DNA from 3 places in the Pseudomonas sp. DP-17 genome. Region 3 is predicted to be linked to each of the others. Evidence: riboswitches for the same ligand, from Rfam matches in the RefSeq annotation. Region 3 holds a riboswitch; each other region holds the start of a gene.
What was found. A riboswitch is a leader RNA that binds a small molecule or an ion and turns the genes downstream of it on or off. The one in region 3 is predicted to bind cobalamin.
Positions count from the first base shown of each region.

Region 1: it holds a riboswitch for cobalamin, as region 3 does, so the genes downstream of both, MJ122_RS17510 (TonB-dependent receptor) here and cobW (cobalamin biosynthesis protein CobW) in region 3, are expected to answer to the same signal.
Region 2: it holds a riboswitch for cobalamin, as region 3 does, so the genes downstream of both, cobO (cob(I)yrinic acid a,c-diamide adenosyltransferase) here and cobW (cobalamin biosynthesis protein CobW) in region 3, are expected to answer to the same signal.

Region 1 covers NZ_JAKSXG010000010.1:186,229-192,521, reverse strand. The annotation lists gene tesB (acyl-CoA thioesterase II) at 3-872, shown strand; gene MJ122_RS17515 (HAD family hydrolase) at 869-1,468, shown strand; gene MJ122_RS17510 (TonB-dependent receptor) at 1,750-3,606, opposite strand; cobalamin riboswitch at 3,696-3,892, opposite strand; gene dxs (1-deoxy-D-xylulose-5-phosphate synthase) at 3,921-5,831, opposite strand; gene MJ122_RS17500 (Ig-like domain-containing protein) at 6,071-6,293, opposite strand, start outside.
Region 2 covers NZ_JAKSXG010000001.1:694,883-701,175, reverse strand. The annotation lists gene MJ122_RS03300 (MlaE family lipid ABC transporter permease subunit) at 1-901, opposite strand, end outside; cobalamin riboswitch at 1,032-1,256, shown strand; gene cobO (cob(I)yrinic acid a,c-diamide adenosyltransferase) at 1,523-2,134, shown strand; gene MJ122_RS03290 (cobyrinate a,c-diamide synthase) at 2,163-3,455, shown strand; gene bluB (5,6-dimethylbenzimidazole synthase) at 3,469-4,119, shown strand; gene cbiB (adenosylcobinamide-phosphate synthase CbiB) at 4,116-5,198, shown strand; gene cobD (threonine-phosphate decarboxylase CobD) at 5,198-6,199, shown strand; gene MJ122_RS03270 (cobyric acid synthase) at 6,208-6,293, shown strand, end outside.
Region 3 covers NZ_JAKSXG010000010.1:325,461-331,753, forward strand. The annotation lists gene cobM (precorrin-4 C(11)-methyltransferase) at 1-17, opposite strand, end outside; gene MJ122_RS18200 (cobalamin biosynthesis protein) at 14-430, opposite strand; gene MJ122_RS18205 (CbtA family protein) at 508-1,212, opposite strand; gene MJ122_RS18210 (CbtB-domain containing protein) at 1,372-1,557, opposite strand; cobalamin riboswitch at 1,662-1,874, opposite strand; cobalamin riboswitch at 1,936-2,131, shown strand; gene cobW (cobalamin biosynthesis protein CobW) at 2,226-3,278, shown strand; gene cobN (cobaltochelatase subunit CobN) at 3,480-6,293, shown strand, end outside.

The DNA of each region.
Region 1 (6,293 bases), 140 kb from region 3:
GCATGACCCAGATCCTGGACAACCTGGTGGCTCTGCTGAGCCTGGAACAGATCGAAGAGAACCTGTTCCGCGGCATGAGCCAGGACCTCGGGTTCCGCCAGCTGTACGGCGGGCAGGTGCTCGGCCAGGCGCTGTCGGCGGCCAGCCAGACGGTGGACCCGGAGCGCCACGTGCACTCGATGCACGGCTACTTCCTGCGCCCGGGCGATGCCAGCAAGCCGGTCGTCTACCAGGTCGACCGCGTGCGCGACGGCGGCACTTTCAGCACTCGCCGCGTCACGGCGATCCAGAAGGGCCAGCCGATCTTCGCCCTGAGCACCTCGTTCCAGACCGATGAGGGCGGCTTCGAGCACCAGATCGCCATGCCCGACGTGGTCGGCCCGGAGAACCTGCCCACCGACCTGGAACTGAAGAAGGCCGGGGCGGAGAAATTCCCCGAGCGCATCCGCGACAAGCTGCTCTATCCCAAGCCCATCGAAATCCGCCCGGTCACCCAGAACGACCCCTACGAGCCGATGGTCGGCGAGCCGATCAAGTACCTGTGGCTGCGCGCCGACGGCAAGCTGCCGGACATCCCGGCGCTGCACAAGTACATCCTCGCCTACGCCTCGGACTTCGGTTTCCTCACCACCTCGCTGCTGCCCCACGGCCGCTCGGTGTGGCAGAAGGACATGCAGGTCGCCACCATCGACCACTCCGTGTGGTTCCACCGCGACCTGCGCGCGGACGAGTGGCTGCTTTACGCCATCGACAGCCCCTGGGCCGGCAATGGCCGCGGCTTCGTGCGCGGCAGCATCTTCAACCGCGACGGCCAGCTGGTGGCGTCCTCGACCCAGGAAGGCCTGATCCGCCGCCGCGAGGACTGGGCATGACGCTGGGTGAAGTGCGCCACTGGGTGTTCGACATGGACGGCACCCTGACCCTGGCGGTGCACGACTTCCCGGCGATCAAGCGGGCACTGGGGATTCCCCAGGAACACGACATCCTCAGCCACCTGGCCGCGCTGCCGGAGGACGAGGCGGCGGCCAAGCATGCATGGCTGCTGGAGCACGAGCGCGAGCTGGCGGTGGCCTCCACCGCCGCGCCGGGTGCCGTGGAGCTGGTGCGCGCGCTGCATGGCGCGGGTTACCGACTGGGCATTCTCACCCGCAATGCCCATGAGCTGGCGCTGATCACGCTGGCCGCCATCGGCATCGGTGATTGCTTCCTGACCGAGGATGTTCTCGGCCGAGGCGAGGCCGCTCCCAAGCCCAGCCCGGATGGCCTGCTGCGCCTCGCCGCGCGCTGGGACGTGGCGCCGCAGCGGATGCTGATGGTCGGCGATTACCGCTTCGATCTCGATTGCGCCCGTGCCGCCGGGGCGCACAGTGCGCTGGTGAATCTGCCAGAGAACCCCTGGCCCGAGCTGACCGACTGGCATGCGCGCGATTGCGCGGAGCTGGGGCGGATGGCGGGCGTGTTGAGGTAAGTCCCCGGTCGTTAGCATTCGCTCCCGAGGTGGCATGGGCGTAGGGCGAATAACGCGCCAGCGTTATCCGCCATCGGGAGGCTTGTCGGCGGATAACCTGTTCCAGGTTATGCGCCCTACGAAACTAGGCACCTCGCGGACGAAGTCCGCTCCTACAGTTTCCGGGGGAGTTAGATCGTAGGATGGGTGGAGGCTAGGCGATACCCACTGGCAGTGCCAGGCACGATGGGTATCGCTTCGCTCCACGCCATCCTGCGAAAGCGCCGCAGCGCTGGCAGGAGTTACAGCTCCGGCGTCCAGGTCACCGCCAGCAGCGCGGTGCGGCCGGGTTCGCGGTAGGGACGGGCTTCGCCCATGAAGTCCATCGGGCTGGTCGGGCGCAGGTAGTCGCCCAGGGTGTAGTCGCGGTCCAGGGCGTTATCCAGCTTCAGGTCAAAGCGAATTTCATTGCTGGCCAGCCAACTGGTGCGCAGGTCGAGCACGCCGTAGCCGGACAGCTCGCGGGTGTTGGCCGCGTCGTCGTAGCGCTGGCTGACCGCGCGCCAGGTGCCGCCGACGCCGAAGGCGCCGAACTGGCGGTCGAGGTCCAGGCTCAGGGTGCGGCGCGCGCGGTAAGGCAGGGTGTGGCCGGTGTCGCGGTCGCGCGGGTCGATCAGGCTCAGGCCGAGGGCGGCCTGCCAGCCCATTACCTCGCGGGCGACGCTGGCCTCGAAGCCGGTTATGCGCGCCTTGTTGATGTTCTCCGGCTGGTTGCTGGTGCTGTCCCAGGCGATCAGGTCGTCGATCTCGGTACGGTACAGCGAGGCTTCCAGATGGGTGCCGGAGAAGTCGCCGCGCCATTGCAGCTCGTAGGTCTTCGAGGTCTCGGCCTTCAGGTCCGGGTTGCTCGCGCCGGGGTAGTAGAGGTCGCTGAAGGTCGGCGCGCGAAAACCTTCGCCGTAGCTGGCAATCCAGGTCTGGCTGTCGCCCACCGGCAGGCTGAAGGCGGCGTTCCAGCTGTTCTGGCTGCCGTAGGCCTGGTTGTTGTCGTGGCGGATGCCCAGTTCGGTACCGAAGCTCTCGCCCTTGAAGCTGTGCTGGGCGAAGAAGGCGCGGTTGCTGCGCTGGTCCTCGGCGAAATCGGTGGTGCCGTCGACCTTGTCCTCGTACCAGTCGGCGCCCAGCGCCAGTTGGTTGGCTTCGTCCAGCTGCAGGCGGTTGATCCAGCTCGCCGAGTGGCGGGTGGTTTCCAGGGTGCCGTTGTTCCAGCTGTCCGCGGCGCCCACGGCCTTGTTGCGGTCGAAGCTGCGGCCCAGTTCCAGGCGGCTGTTCCACATCGGGGTGATCTGGCCGTCGAGGTAGGCGCTGTAGCTGCTGACGCGGAATTCGTCGCGGGGCGAGCCCGGTTCGAAGTTGTAGGCGTCGTCGTATTCGTTCTTGCCGCGCTGGTCGTTGAGGTTCAGGCCGGCCTTCCAGTCCTCGCTGAAGCGGTGGTCCAGGTTCAGGTGCACGGCCTTGTTGCGCTGGGCATCGTGGTCGCTGTCGGCGCCGACGTTGTCGCTGGTGCGGTCCCAGCCCTGGCTCTCGTCGAGGCTGCCGCCGAGGTTGTAGCGGGTCTGTTCGTCGCCGCCGGAGAGGCTCAGGCTGCGTTCGAAGGTGCCGTGGCTGCCGGCGGCCAGGCGCACTTCGGGGTGCAGGCCGGCTTCGCCGCGGCGGGTAAAGATCTGGATGACCCCGCCGATGGCGTCGGCGCCGTACAGCGCGGAGCGCGGGCCACGGGTCACTTCGACGCGCTCGATGCTGTCGATGCTCAGGTAGTCCAGGCGGGCGATGCCGCTGCTGGCCGAGGCGACGCGCTGGCCGTCCACCAGCACCAGGGTCTGCGCGGTGCTGGTGCCGCGCACGGAGTAGGAGACCACGCCGCCGGAGCTGCCCATCTGCACGCCGGGCACGCGGGCGAGCAGGGCGGGAACGCTGCGCACTTGTAGCCGCTCGATGTCGGTGCGGGTGAACACGCTGTTGGCCGAGGTGGCTTCGGCACGCGGCTGGGCCTGGCGGGCGGAGGTGATCACCTGGTCGGAGAGCCGGTAGATGTCGTCGGCAGCGAAGGCCAGGCCGGGCAGCAGGCTGGTGGCCAGGGCGAGTCGGGTCAGTTTCATGGAACGTCCTCAAAAGCGGTCGGATGACTTTCGAGGAGGGCGTGGCAAGGGCGGACGCGCCGCACTTGACGGTGCGGCCCTCCGCAACACCTGTCGGGGCGTGTCGAGGGCGGTCTCCGGGCTGCCGACATCACATCGCCGCCTTCCCGCGTTGAGCAGTGGCGGATGGCGATGCTGCGCTCCATCAGGGGCGCGTCGGTTACCGTTGCGGGGGCAGCGCAGGTCTTTCACCTGCTTCCCGTTACCTCGAACGAAAACCGGCGCACCTTAGAGGGTGCGCCGGTGACTGGCAATACTCAGTGCGAGGGATGCGCTCAACGGCTGCCGAGCGCTTCCAGGCGCGCCTTCACCGCGGCTTCGATGCCGGCGGCGTCCAGCCCGCACTCCGCGAGCATCTGCGCCGGTTTGGCGTGCTCGACGTAGTAGTCCGGCAGGCCCAGGTGCAGGATCGGCTGCTGGATATTCTCGCGGGCGAGGAATTCGCTGACGGCGGCGCCCGCGCCACCCATCACCGAGTTTTCCTCGACGGTCACCAGCAACTCGTGGCTGGCGGCGAGCTGGCGCACCAGCTCCTCGTCCAGCGGCTTGACGAAGCGCATGTCGGCCACGGTGGCGTCGAACTGCTCGGCCACTTTCAGTGCCTCGGCCAGTTGCACGCCGAACACCAGGAACGCGACCTTGCCGGCCTTGCCTTCGCGGCGCACCACGCCCTTGCCGATCTCGACCGGCTCCAGCGCTGCCTCGATGGTGGCGTTGGGGCCGGTGCCGCGCGGATAGCGCACCGCCGCCGGGCCTTCGAAGTGATGGCCGGTGGTGAGCAGTTTGCGCAGTTCGTTTTCGTCGCTGGGCGTCATCACCAGCATGCCGGGGATGCAGCGCAGGTAGGAGAGGTCGAAGCTGCCGGCGTGGGTCGGGCCGTCTTCGCCCACCAGGCCTGCGCGGTCGATGGCGAACAGCACGTCGAGGTTCTGCACCGCGACGTCGTGGATCAACTGGTCATAGCCGCGCTGCAGGAAGGTGGAATAGATCGCCACCACCGGCTTGGCGCCGTCGCAGGCCATGCCGGCCGCCAGGGTCACGGCGTGTTGCTCGGCGATGGCGACGTCGAAGTAGCGCTCCGGGAACCTGTCGGCGAAGGCCACCAGGTCGGAGCCTTCCTTCATCGCCGGGGTGATGCCGACCAGGCGCGGGTCTTGCGCCGCCATGTCACACAGCCACTGGCCGAACACGCTGGAGTACTTCGGCCCGCCGGCCTTCTTCGGCACGGCGTGGGCGGGGGCGCCCTCGGGCTCCAGCTTGGTGATGGCGTGGTAGCCGATGGGGTCGATCTCGGCCGGGCCGAAGCCCTTGCCCTTCTTGGTCACCACGTGGAGGAACTGCGGGCCCTTGAGATCGCGCATGTTGCGCAGGGTGGCGATCAGGGTCGGCAGGTCGTGGCCGTCGATGGGGCCGATGTAGTTCCAGCCCAGCTCTTCGAAGAGCGTGCCGGGGACCAGCATGCCCTTGGCGTACTCCTCGGTGCGGCGGGCGATCTCCCAGGCGCCGGGCAGGCGCGAGAGCACCTTCTTGCTGCCTTCGCGCATGCTGCTGTAGGTGCGGCTGGAGAGGATCTTGGCCAGGTAGTTGGACAGGCCGCCGACATTATTCGAGATCGACATGTCGTTGTCGTTGAGGATCACCAGCATGTCGGCCTTGACCTCCGACGCGTGGTTGAGCGCCTCGAAGGCCATGCCGGCGGTCAGCGCGCCGTCGCCGATCACCGCCACCGACTTGCGATTGGAACCCTGCATGCGCGCAGCGATGGCCATGCCGAGGGCGGCACTGATGGAGGTGCTCGAGTGGCCGACGCCAAAGGTGTCGTACTCGCTCTCCGAGCGGCGCGGGAAGGCGGCCAGGCCATCCTTCTGGCGCAGGCTGCCCATGCGCTCGCGGCGACCGGTGAGGATCTTGTGCGGGTAGGCCTGGTGGCCGACGTCCCACACCAGGCGGTCGTCCGGGGTGTCGAAGACGTAGTGCAGGGCGATCGTCAGTTCGATGACGCCCAGGCCTGCGCCGAAATGGCCACCGGTCTGGCCCACGCTGTACAGCAGGTACTGGCGCAGTTCGTCAGCGAGGGTCAGCAGCTCCGCTTCGCCCAGCCGGCGCAGCTCGACCGGCGTGCTGGCGCGGTCAAGCAGGGGCGTGGCAGGGCGCTCGCGGGGAATCTCGTGAAACGTCGTGGGCATCAGGCTGATCGTTATGAGAAGGCAAAGATGCGGAAGTTTACCTGATGCGCCGGAATGCCCCAAGCAACGTGGGGCCAATCCATCGGACGACCGGATGGTCGGGGAATGGCTAGCTGCTCAGGGTGACCTCGCGGCATTTGCCGGCGGCCGGCAACAGGGGGGGCAGGGGAAAACGGCTGGTGCGGTGGCAAGTTGTCGCAGGGGGCCTCCCGAGGGAGGCCCGCTGTTTGACGCCTGGGTCAGATCACAACGTGCTGGGCAAGCTCGTCGAATTGTGCCGGGCGGACGTCGAGGGGGGCGCTATAGTGCTCGTGTCCTCCGGTGTTGGACGCTGCGTTGGAGAACGGCAGCACCGATTCACCCGTTTCCAGCATGCCGTGCAAGGACGGCAGGGCGCTCTTGCCGGCCGCCGGGCCGTCATTGGCCGGGACGTTGAAAGTCGCCATGTCGAGTTCCCAGCCT
Region 2 (6,293 bases), on a different contig from region 3:
AGATATCCAGGCTCAGGGCGCAGACCACGCCGCCGCCGAAGATGCCGGAGATCATCGCCAGGAAGGTCAGCATCGGCAGGGTCAGCAGCAGGGCCAGCACCCGTGGCAGCACCAGCAGCTCCATCGGGTCCAGGCCCAGCGCCTGGATGGCGTCGATCTCCTGGTTGGCCTTCATCGAGCCGATCTGCGCGGTGAAGGCGCTGGCGGTGCGGCCGGCGAGCAGGATCGCAGTGAGCAGTACGCCGAATTCGCGCAGGAAGGAGAAGCCCACCAGGTCGACGGTGTAGATCTGTGCGCCGAATTTCTGCAGCACCGTGGCGCCGAGGAAGGCCACCACCGCGCCGACCATGAAGGTCAGCAGGGCGACGATGGGCACGGCGTCCAGCCCGGTTTCCTCCATATGCGCGGCCAGCGAGGTGAGGCGCCAGCGACGCGGGCGCAGCAGGTTTCTGAGCAGCGTCTGCAGGGTCAGGCCGATGAAGCCGAGCACGCCGACCAGGTGTTCGCGGAAGGTCAGGGTGGCGATGCCGATGCGTTCCAGCACATCGACCAGCGCGTTGCCCGGCTCCGGTGCCTTTTCGTCCAGGCGGCACTGGGTGATGGCGCTGCCGACGGCGCGCAGCAATGCCTGGCGTTCGGCGGGAAGGTTGCGGGCGATCTGCTCCAGCTGGCTCATGCGCGCACCGCCGATGATCTCGGCAAGCAGCGCGGCGCCGGCGGTGTCCAGCGCGCCGAGACCGGCAAAATCCAGCTCGGCGGGGCACTCTGCGTGGCGCTGAGCGGCAACCTGGGCTTCCAGCGCGGAGAAATGCGCGAGCGTCCAGTCACCGCTGACGTGCATCAGTGGTGGGCTGGCGGAGGGGTCGAGTTGAAGCTGGCCGGGCTGGGCGGTCATCGTCATGGTTCGCATTCTAGCGGAGTTACACACTGCCATGATTGGACATGTGTGTCGCCTTTTAGAGCGGCTGCCCGGAGTTGTGACCCGCTCGGCGACATCCTCTTCAATTGACGCCCCAGGCCGCCAGCCACTAAGCTGCGCGCCTGCTTCAGGTGCTCTCGGTGCGAGCCGCGAGTGAAACAGGGAAGCCGGTGACATCGATGCGCAATCGACCATTCCGGCGCTGCCCCCGCAACGGTAAGCGAGCCTCGAACCGCAATCCGCCACTGTGCTCCGGCATGGGAAGGCGCGGTTCTTCGGAAACGCCACGCGCTTCCACTCGCAAGCCCGGAGACCGGCCTGTCGCATCGCATGGCATCGCGGGAGGCGCTGCCGACGCCGGCCGCCTGCGCCGCGCGTTGCCGTCCTCCGCCTGCCCCGACTGGTCAGTGCCGCGCGGGTGAGAGCGGCGGAGAATCCTTCAGTTGAGTTCCCTGTTCCCCAGGTCGACAGCCCGCGTGCTGGGCGACCTCTGCCGCATGCGCCCGCGCGCGCCACTGGCTCGTCTGCCCATTCAATTTCTCGTGCGCTGCTACCCGGCCGGCGGCCTGACGCCTGCGCAATGCCTATCTGGAGCATCCTTTCATGACTGAATCCCCGGAAAAGGACGAGCGCCATCGCTCGCGCATGCAGCGCAAGAAGGAGGTGATCGACGAGAAGATCGCCCAGGCCCAGGGCGAGCGCGGCGTGTTCCTGGTCAACAGCGGCAACGGCAAGGGCAAGAGCAGCTCGGCCTTCGGCATGGTCGCCCGCGCATTGGGCCACGGCATGAAGGTGGGCGTGGTGCAGTTCATCAAGGGCGCCGCCACCACCGGCGAGGAAGCGTTCTTCCGCCGCTTTCCCGATGAGGTCAGCTTCCACGTGATGGGCGAAGGTTTTACCTGGGAAACCCAGGACCGCCAGCGCGATATCGCCAAGGCGCAGGCGGCGTGGGAAGTCGCGCGCCAGCTGCTGGCCGACCCGGAAGTGGGCCTGGTGGTGCTGGACGAGGTGAACATCGCCCTCAAGCACGGCTACCTGGAGCTGGACACCGTGCTCGCTGATATTGCGGCGCGCCCGCCCATGCAGCACGTGGTTGCGACCGGCCGCGGGGTGCAGCCGGCCATGGTCGAGGCTGCGGATACCGTGACCGAGATGGGCCTGGTGAAGCACGCCTTCAAGGCCGGCATCAAGGCGCAGAAAGGGGTGGAGTTCTGATGCATCCCGTTGTGGCGGAGCGCGCCCGATGAGCTCGCGCCAATGCCCCGCATTGCTGATCGCCGCGCCCGCTTCGGGCCAGGGCAAGACCACCGTGACCGCCGCCCTGGCGCGCCTGCACACGCGCCTCGGACGCAAGGTGCGGGTGTTCAAGTGCGGACCGGATTTCCTCGACCCGATGATCCTCGCCCGCGCCAGTGCTGCGCCGGTCTACCAGCTGGACCTTTGGATGGTCGGCGAGCGGGAGAGCCGCCGCCTGCTCTGGGAGGCGGCCGGCGAGGCCGACCTGATCCTCATCGAGGGCGTGATGGGCCTGTTCGACGGCTCGCCCTCGGCGGCCGACCTGGCGCGGCGCTTCGATGTGCCGGTGATGGCAGTGATCAACGGCCAGTCCATGGCGCAGACCTTCGGTGCGATGGCGGTCGGCATGGCGACCTACCAGAGCGACCTGCCGTTCTCCGGCGTGCTCGCCAACCGCATCGGCAGCCAGCGCCACCGCGACCTGGTGCGCGACAGCCTGCCGGAATGGATTCGCTGGTATGGCGCGCTGCCGCGCGATACCGAAGTGGAGTTGCCCAGCCGCCACCTCGGCCTGGTGCAGGCCGACGAACTGGCCGACCTCGACGCCCGCCTGGACGCCGCCGCCGATGCCCTGGCGGCCAGCGCGAGTACCGAGCTGCCGGCGCCGGTGAGCTTTGCCGCGCCCGAGCCACGCAGCCAGCCCTCCGGCCTCGATGGCGTACGCATCGGTGTGGCGCGGGACAATGCCTTTGCCTTCCTCTATCAGGCCAACCTCGACCTGCTGAGCGAACTGGGCGCCGAACTGGTGTTCTTCTCGCCGCTGCGTGACGTGGCGCTGCCGGAGGTGGACAGCCTCTACCTGCCCGGCGGCTACCCGGAGCTGCACCTGCGGGCGCTGGCCGAGAACCGCGCGATGGCCCAGGCCATCCACGCGCACCACGAGATGGGCAAACCGATCCTCGCCGAGTGCGGAGGCATGCTCTATCTGCTCGACGCGCTGACCGACGTAGCCGGCGAACGCGCGCCGCTGCTTGGCCTGCTGCCGGGCGAGGCACGCATGCAGAAACGCCTCGCCGCGCTAGCGCTGCAGGCCGTGACGCTGCCCGAAGGCACCCTGCGCGGGCACACCTTCCACCACTCGATGCTCGACAGCCGCGAGAAACCGTTGGCCTGTGGCGTCTGCCCCAACGACAAGCCGGTGGCCGAAGCGGTGTTCCGCCGCGGCCGGCTCACCGCCTCCTACATCCACTTCTACCTGCCGTCCGACCCGGACGCCGCAGCAGCCCTGCTCAGACCATGAAGAGCGTCGGACCATGACCGAGCACGCCTACAGCCTTGAGGAGCGCGCCGCGCTCTACCGTGCCATTGCCGAGCGCCGTGACATGCGCCACTTCAGCGGCGGCACGGTGGCGCCCGAACTGCTCGCGCGTTTGCTCGAAGCGGCTCACCAGGCGCCCAGCGTCGGCCTGATGCAGCCGTGGCGGTTTATCCGCGTCACCTCGCGAGAACTGCGTGAATCGATCCATGCGCTGGTGGAGGAAGAGCGTGTGCGCACCGCCGAGGCGCTCGGCGAGCGTTCCGACGAGTTCATGCGGCTGAAGGTCGAGGGTGTGCTCGACTGCGCCGAGGTGCTGGTGGCCGCGCTGATGGAGGGGCGCGAGGCGCACGTCTTCGGCCGTCGCACGCTGCCGAACATGGACCTGGCCTCGCTCTCCTGTGCCATCCAGAACCTCTGGCTGGCTTCCCGCGCCGAAGGTCTGGGGATGGGCTGGGTCTCGCTGTTTGATCCGGCCGCGCTGGGCGAGCTGCTCGGATTGCCGGCAGGAGCGGAGGCCGTGGCGGTGATCTGCCTGGGGCCGGTCAGCGAGTTCTATCCCGCGCCGATGTTGGCCCTGGAAGGCTGGCGTCAGCCGCGCTCGCTGGACGAGCTGGTGTTCGAAAACCGCTGGGGAGAGAAGGCATGAGCCTGGCCTTGCTGAGCGTCCTCGGCGTGGCGCTGGACGCCCTGCTGGGCGAGCCGAAACGCTGGCATCCGCTGGTGGCGTTCGGGCGGTTGGCGGATCGATTGGAGCGGAGGTTCAATCGGTCGCGTGCGCCAGAGCGCCCTCTCCCTGAAGGGAGAGGGGATATTCGTGCCGTGCCACATTCCGATATTTCCGGCGAGCACAGTGCTGGCCAGCAACTCCAGATTAACTCCCTCTTTCTTCAGGGAGAGGGTGGGGGAGAGGGGGCATCAAGCCACTCCGAAATCTCCAGAAGCGATACCCCCGGCCTCGGCTGGCGCAGCCATGGCGTCACCGCCTGGGTGCTGGCGGTGATCCCGCTGACGCTGGTCGCGCTGCTGCTCAGTCTGCTGCCCTATGTCGGCTGGGTTGTACAGGCGCTCGCGCTGTATGCCGCGCTAGGCCTGCGCAGCCTGGGCGAACATGCCGAGCCGGTGGCAGTCGCCCTGCGCGCCGGCGACCTGAATGAAGCGCGGCTGCGCGTGGGCTACATGGTCAGCCGCGAAACCGCTGAGCTGGACGACACTGCCGTAGCCCGCGCCGCCACCGAATCGGTGCTGGAGAACGGCAGCGATGCGGTGTATGCCGCGCTGTTCTGGTTCGCCGTGGCCGGCGCGCCGGGCGTGGTGCTCTATCGCCTGAGCAACACCCTCGACGCCATGTGGGGCTACCGCAACGCACGCTTCGAACGCTTTGGCTGGGCCGCGGCGAAGGTCGACGATGCGCTCAATTACATTCCGGCGCGCCTGGTGGCGTTTACCTATGCGCTGCTCGGCCACACCCGTCTCGCCCTGTGCTGCTGGCGCACACAGGCGCCGCAATGGGACAGCCCCAACGCCGGCCCGGTGATGGCGGCCGGCGCGGGAGCGCTGGGCGTGTCGCTCGGCGGCTCCGCCCGCTACCACGGCGAACTCCACGAACGCCCCCAGCTGGGCGAAGGCCCGGCGCCGACCGCCACGGACATCTGGCGCGCGCAGGCCCTGGTGCGCCAGGGCGTGCTGCTCTGGCTGGCGGTCATCCTCATCCTGGGAGTGCTCTGATGCTCGAACATGGCGGCCGGTTGCGCAAAGCGGCGCAGCAGTACGGCATTCCGCTCGCCGAATGGCTGGACCTGTCCACCGGTATTTCGCCCTGGCCCTGGGCTTTGCCCAGCGTGCCGGCGGCTTCATGGATGCGCCTGCCCGAAGACGGCGACGGCCTGGAAGCCGCCGCTCGTCGCTACTACAGTGCCGAAAAGCTGCTGCCGCTGCCCGGCAGCCAGGCGGCGATCCAGTTGCTGCCGCGGCTGCGCCGGCCGGGCAAGGTCGGCGTCGTCTCGCCCTGTTACGCCGAGCACGCCGAGTCCTGGCGTGCCGCCGGGCACATCCTGCGCGAGGTCAGCGACCAGGAAGTCCCCCATCACCTGGAGCGCTTCGACGTGCTGGTGGTGGTCAACCCGAACAATCCCACCGGCCGGCGCATCGAGGCCGGCGTGCTGCTGGAGTGGCATGCGCGCCTGCAGGAACGCGGCGGCTGGCTGGTGGTGGACGAAGCCTTCATGGACTGCACGCCCGAGCTCAGCCTGGCGCCCAGTTGTGCCAGCCGTCCCGGGCTGATCGTGCTGCGCTCCTTCGGCAAGTTCTTCGGCCTGGCCGGTGCGCGCCTGGGCTTCGCCTTCGCCGAACCGCGCCTGCTGGAGAGCCTGGCGAAACTGCTCGGCCCCTGGTCGGTGAGCGGCCCGACGCGCTGGGTCGCGCAGGCGGTGCTGGGCGAGTTCCAGGAACACATCCAGCGGCGACGCGATCTGCATGAGGCCAGCCGGCATCTGGCCGGGCTGCTCGGGGAGCACGGTTTCGCCCCGCAGGGCGGCACGCCGCTGTTCCAGTGGGTGGTGTCGATGCGCTCCCACGCGCTGCGCGATCACCTGGCGCGCCAGGGCGTCCTCGTGCGTCTGTTCGAGACGCCGGCCAGCCTGCGCTTCGGCCTGCCCCCGGACGAGAAGGGCTGGGAGCGCCTGGAGCATGGCCTGCGCACCTTCAACCAGATGGAGAACCTGCGGTGAGCACGCTGATGGTGCAGGGCACCACATCCGACGCGGGCAAGAGCACGCTGGTAACCGCACTGTGCCGCTGGCTGCGCCGGCAGGGCGTGGCCGT
Region 3 (6,293 bases):
ATGAAGTAGACCGTCATGTGGGCTCCTGTGCGGATTCGACGGGGATGAAGGCGAGCGCGCAAGTGGCTTGATCGCTGCGGCGCTTGCCCACCAGCAGACGTGCCGGCGCACCCGCTTGCACCTCGGCCTGCAGCAACGCAGCCGCCTCGGCCACGCTGGCGCTGCCGACAGCCGTGCGCACGGTTTCGGAAGGCTCGCCCAAGCGCTTCTCGCAGGCCGCAAGCTGTTGCGGCGTGAACAGCGCCAGCGGCAGGTCGAGCGCGGCGGCCAGCGCTGCCAACCCTTCTTCGTCGGCCTTCAGCGTGGCGCTGGCCAGCGCGGTGAGATTCGATTCGTCGAGCCCGGCCTCGGCCAGCGTTTCGCGCAGCAGGGCGCGCAGTTCGTCGAGCGGGCAACCCCGGCGGCAACCGAGGCCGGCAACCAGTGTCATGGTCGCTCTCCTGGCAGATGAAAATAAAAACCCCGCAGACGGCCGCGCCGGCTGCGGGGTCGAGCATAGCGCGTGGATCAGGCCGACGGCGCGAAGCGGCGGAACAGCCAGGCGGCGAGCAGGCCGAGCGCTACCCAGAACACCGCATTGGTGACCAGCGAGGCGAGGATGAACTCGTGGGCCAGGCTTTCCGGTGCAAGACTGGAATGCATTTCCGGCTGCGGTGCACCGATCACATGCGGCACTGCCAGCAGCGCGACACCGACGACCTTCAGTGCCCAGTGTCGGCCGAACACCAACAGCGCGAGGCCGGCGGCAGTGGCGGCGGCGGTGCCGATCCACCAGGTCTGCCGCAGGGTCAGGTCGGCGGCCGCGGTGCCGGGGACTTCCGGTGGGAGGCCCAACGACGGCGCCAGGGTGAACACGGCGAAACCGGCCAGCCCCCAGAACAGGCCTTCGGAAGTCCTGCCCGGCTCGCGCAGGGTGAACAGGCCCGCCAGCATCAGCGCGAAGCCCACCGCCACCACCAGGTTGCCGCCGGTGGTGGAGAGGATGCGCTGCCAGCCGTCTTCCGGCTCCCAGGCTTGCGCGTCGTGATGGTGGCCTGCGGCGGCAGCGTCGGCGTGCTCGTGGCTGTGTTCGGCCATCGCTACCGGCTCGGATTTTTCATAGGTCTCCGCCTTGAGGATCAGCGGGGACACCCACAGCAGCTGGACCACGGTGAGTACCAGCGCGGCGATCAGACCGGCGAAACCGGCGGTCTGGGCGATACGTTTGATCATTTTCCTTTCCTATTTTCCGGACTCTCGAATCGAGCGAGCTAGAGCCAGGCAAGGCGGAAGATCGCCGTGGGCGCGGAGTTGGCTCCCGTCAATGAGCCGTCCGCGGCGGTCTTCCAACGCAGCATGGCCGACGCGCAGCCGATTGGACTCAGAACAGCATCAGTGGCAGGGGAAACCGGCGCTATGGCGGGTATCGTGCGCGGCGTTGTGCACCGCTTCCAGATGCGAGAAACCGGCGAAATACACCAGCAGCGCACCGAGCAGGCTGGCGCCGACGGCCAGGCTGATGCGCTTGGAAAGGGGGATGGAAGTATTCGACGCGTGCGTCAGGGTGCTGCTGGACATGAACGTTCCCTCTGAAGATCAAAGTAAGAGAACGCAGAGGTTGAACGCATTCGAACGCGCCGGAACGGTCGCGCCACGGCCTGCGCCCGCCCACCGCGGGTTTGCCAAAAACGAAAGCTCCAGGCCGGTCTCCGGGCTTGCGACGTTGGCCTGTGGCCAAGCGGGTCAGTCTTCCCATGCATCAGCACAGTGACTACGGATGACCCTACGATTGCTTACCGTTGCGGGGGCAGCGCCGGACTGGTCCTTGCGGACGCACCGGCTTCCCGTTTCACCTCGCACGCGTGGCGCGAGACACCTGGAACCGCGCTAGCTGACCACGGCAGCCGGCAGGCGTCAACCGATCCCCGGCGATTGACCGCCCCGTCTACGCTGCGTAGCCTTCCCCTGCTTCGAGGTTCTCCGGCACCGGCCGGAGCTAAGAGGGAACGTGGAAATCTTCGGATGCGCCACGGCTGCCCCCGCAACTGTGAACAGCCTGTCTCTTCACGCGCCACTGCCGATTCGGGCGGGAAGGCGAAGAGACGCCAAAGGGCTGTGAGCCAGGAGACCTGCCTCGTGCAGCATCAAGACAACCGGGCGGGGTGATCCGGTGGCGACCTTCGTTGCGCGGCGAACCCGCGCGCGCGCCCTTCATCCGCCCTGCCAATTTCGCTTGCGAGGCGCGCATGAAAACCCTGGCCAAACTCCCCGTCACCATCGTCACCGGCTTCCTCGGCGCCGGTAAGACCACCCTGCTCCGCCACATGCTCGACAATGCCGAAGGCCGCCGCATCGCGGTGATCGTCAACGAGTTCGGCGAGCTGGGCATCGACGGCGACATCCTCATGCAGTGCTCCATCGGCTGCAGCGAAGAAGAGGCGGTCGGCCGCGTCTTCGAACTGGCCAACGGCTGCCTGTGCTGCACCGTGCAGGAAGAGTTCTTCCCGGTGATGCGCGAACTGGTGGCGCGTCGCGGCGACCTCGACCAGATCCTCATCGAGACCTCGGGCCTGGCCCTGCCCAAGCCGTTGGTGCAGGCCTTCCAGTGGCCGGAGATCCGCAACGCCTGCACGGTGGACGCGGTGATCACCGTGGTCGACAGCCCGGCCGTGGCCGCCGGCACCTTCGCCGCCCACCCCGAGCAGGTGGACGAGCAACGCAAGCAGGACCCGAACCTGGACCACGAATCGCCGCTGCACGAACTCTTCGAAGACCAGCTGGCCAGCGCCGACCTGGTGGTGCTGAACAAGGCCGACCTGCTGGACGCCGAAGCACTGGCCCGCGTGCGCGCCGAAGTCGCCGAGGAGCTGCCACCGGCGGTGAAGATCGTCGAAGCCAACTCCGGCCAGCTGCCGCTCTCGGTGCTGCTGGGGCTGAACGCCGAGGCCGAGCTGCACATCGACAGCCGCCCGACACACCACGACCACGAAGGCCATGAAGACCACGACCACGACGAGTTCGACTCCTTCCATGTCGACCTTCCGGAAGTGGAGGAGCGCGCCCTGCTCGATGCGTTGAACGCCCTGGTCGAGCGCCACGCCGTGCTGCGCATCAAGGGCTTCGTCGCCATCCCCGGCAAGCCCATGCGCCTGCTGGTGCAGGGTGTCGGCAAGCGCTTCGACAAGCACTTCGACCGCGCCTGGCGCAGCGACGAAACCCGCGGCACCCGCCTGGTGGTGATCGGCCAGGAACTGGACCAGGCCACCATCGCCAACGAGCTGCGTACTGCTCTGGCGTGAAGCCGCTCCCCTCTCCCCCAGCCCCTCTCCCGCAAGCGGGAGAGGGGAGCTACATCGGTGCTTCGCCGGCAAAAAGTGCATGGGCAAACGCCATGCTCGCCTGTGAGCACAGAACCTGCGCGCACACTGAACCGGCCCCCTCTCCCTTCAGGGAGAGGGCTGGGGAGAGGGCGCTCCTGACCGAGCGATAGAGGTTTCCGCATGCACCTGCTGCGCACCCAACCCGGCGGTTTCGTCCCCGACGACGGCATCGCCCACCTGGCCCAGACACCCGCCGAGCTGGTGATCCTCTGCAGCGGCGACTCGCACCTGGCGCTGCTCGCCGAGGCCGCCCGCGAACTGCCGGAGGACTACCCGAGCCTGCGGCTGGCCAACCCGATGCAGCTGCAGAACCACGCCTCGGTGGACCTCTACGTCGACGAAGTGCTGCAGCACGCCAAGGTCATCCTGATTTCCGTGCACGGTGGCGTCGGTTACTGGCGCTACGGCATGGAGCAGTTGGCGACGCTGGCCGAGCGCGGCGTCACGCTGATCGCGGTACCCGGCGACGACAAGCCAGACCCCGAACTGACCGCCCTGTGCAGCGTTGCCCCGCAGGACGCCGAGCGCCTCTGGCAATACCTGCGCCAGGGCGGGATGGAAAATGCCCGGCAGTTCTTCGCCTGTCTCGCCACGCGCCATCTGCAACGCGACTACCCGTGGAGCGAGCCGCAGACGCTGCCGCGCGTCGCCCTGTATCACCCGCGGACCGGCAGCTGCGATCTCGCCCGCTGGCAGGCCGACTGGAATCCTGAGTGCCCGGTCGCGGCGCTGCTGTTCTATCGCACACACCTGCAAGCAGCAAACACCGGTTTCATCGACACCTTCTGCGAACGCCTGCAGACCCAGGGTATCAACCCGCTACCCATCGCCATCGCCAGCCTCAAGGAAGCTGCGTGCCTGGAAGCGGTGGAAAACCTGCTCGATAGCGCCAACGCCGAACTGATCATCAACACCACCGGCTTCGCCCAGTCGAACCCGGAGGCGCCGCAGGACCGGCCGTTCCGCCGCGACGTGCCGGTGCTGCAAGCGATCTGCTCGCTGGATAACCTCGACCTCTGGCGCGCCAACCCGCAGGGCCTCGGCCCGCGCGACCTGGCCATGCACATCGCGCTGCCGGAACTGGATGGCCGTCTCATCACCCGGCCGATCAGCTTCAAGGGCCTGGCCTGGCGCAGCGAGCGCAGCCAGAGCGACGTGGTCTGCTACCTGCCGCACCGGCCGGGCATGGACTTCGTCGCCGAACTGGCGCGGCGCTGGATGCTGCTCGCACGCAAGGCCAACGCCGACAAGCGCGTGGCGCTGATCCTGGCGAACTACCCGACTCGCGACGGACGCATCGGCAATGGGGTCGGCCTCGATACGCCGGCCGCCGCGCTGAACATCCTGCGTGCGCTGGAGGCGCAGGGCTACCCGGTCGCCGGCCTGCCCGATTCCGGCACCGCGCTGATCCAGCAATTGCTCGGCGGCGTCAGCAACGACCTCGACAGCCTCGACCTGCGCCCCTGCGCGCAGAGCCTGGCGCTGGACGACTACCTCGCCTGCTTCGCGCGACTGCCCGAGGCCAACCAGCAAGCCGTGCGCGAGCGCTGGGGCGAGCCGCAACAGGACCCGATGTTCCGCAGCGGCCGGATGATGGTCGCTGGCCTGCGCTTCGGCCTCGGCTTCGTCGGCATCCAGCCAGCGCGCGGCTACCAGCTCGACGCAGCAGCGATCTACCACGACCCGTCACTGGTGCCGCCCCACGGCTACCTCGCTTTCTACTTCTGGCTGCGTGAAGTGTTCGGCGCCGACGCGGTGATCCACGTCGGCAAGCACGGCAACCTCGAATGGCTGCCCGGCAAGGGCGTCGGGCTCTCGGAAGAGTGCTGGCCGGACGCGATCCTCGGCCCACTACCCAACCTCTATCCCTTTATCGTCAACGACCCTGGCGAAGGCGCGCAGGCCAAGCGCCGCGCCCAGGCGGTGATCATCGACCACCTGATGCCGCCGCTGACCCGCGCGGAAAACTACGGCCCGCTGCGCGATCTGGAACGCCTGGCCGACGAGTACTACGACGCCTCGCTGCTCGACCCGCGCCGCGCCAGCGAACTGCGTGGCGACATCCTCACGCTGGTGCGCGAGACCGCGCTGGACCGCGAGCTGGGCCTGCAGTTGAGCGACGATCCGGAAAGCTGGCTGCCGCAGCTGGACGCCTACCTCTGCGACCTCAAGGAATCGCAGATTCGCGACGGACTGCATGTGTTCGGCGAATCGCCCGCAGGCGAGTTGCGCCGCGACACGCTGCTGTCGCTGGTGCGCATTCCGCGCGGCGATGGACGCGGCGGCAACGCCAGCCTGCTGCGTGCGCTGAGCGAGGATCTGCAACTGGGCCGCGACCCGCTGGACGAAGCTTTCGCCGAGGCCTGGGAAGGCCCGCGCCCGGACGCGCTGCTTGCGGTGAGCGACGAACCCTGGCGCAGCAACGGCGATACCCGCGAGCGCCTGGAGCTGTTCGCCCTGCGTCTGATCGACGGCCTCGCCAGCGCTCCCGGCAGCGCCAGCGCGGCGGTTCTCACACAACTTAACCAGCAGATCGCCCCGACGCTCGACGCCTGCGGCGCCAGCGAAATCGGCCACCTGCTCGCCGGCCTCGCCGGCCGCTTCGTCTCGCCCGGTCCCAGCGGCGCGCCCAGTCGCGGCCGCGTGGATGTACTGCCCACCGGGCGCAACTTCTTCACCGTGGACGTGCGCAACCTGCCCACGCCCACTGCCTTCCGCCTGGGCTTCCAGTCCGCCAGCCGACTGCTCGAACGCCACCTGCAGGATCACGGCGACCACCTGCGCCAGCTCGGCCTGTCGGTGTGGGGCACGGCGACCATGCGCACCGGCGGCGACGACATCGCCCAGGCGCTGGCGCTGCTCGGCGTGCGCCCGGTGTGGCAGGCCGGCAGCCAGCGCGTGGAAGACTTCGAGATCCTGCCGATCACCCTGCTC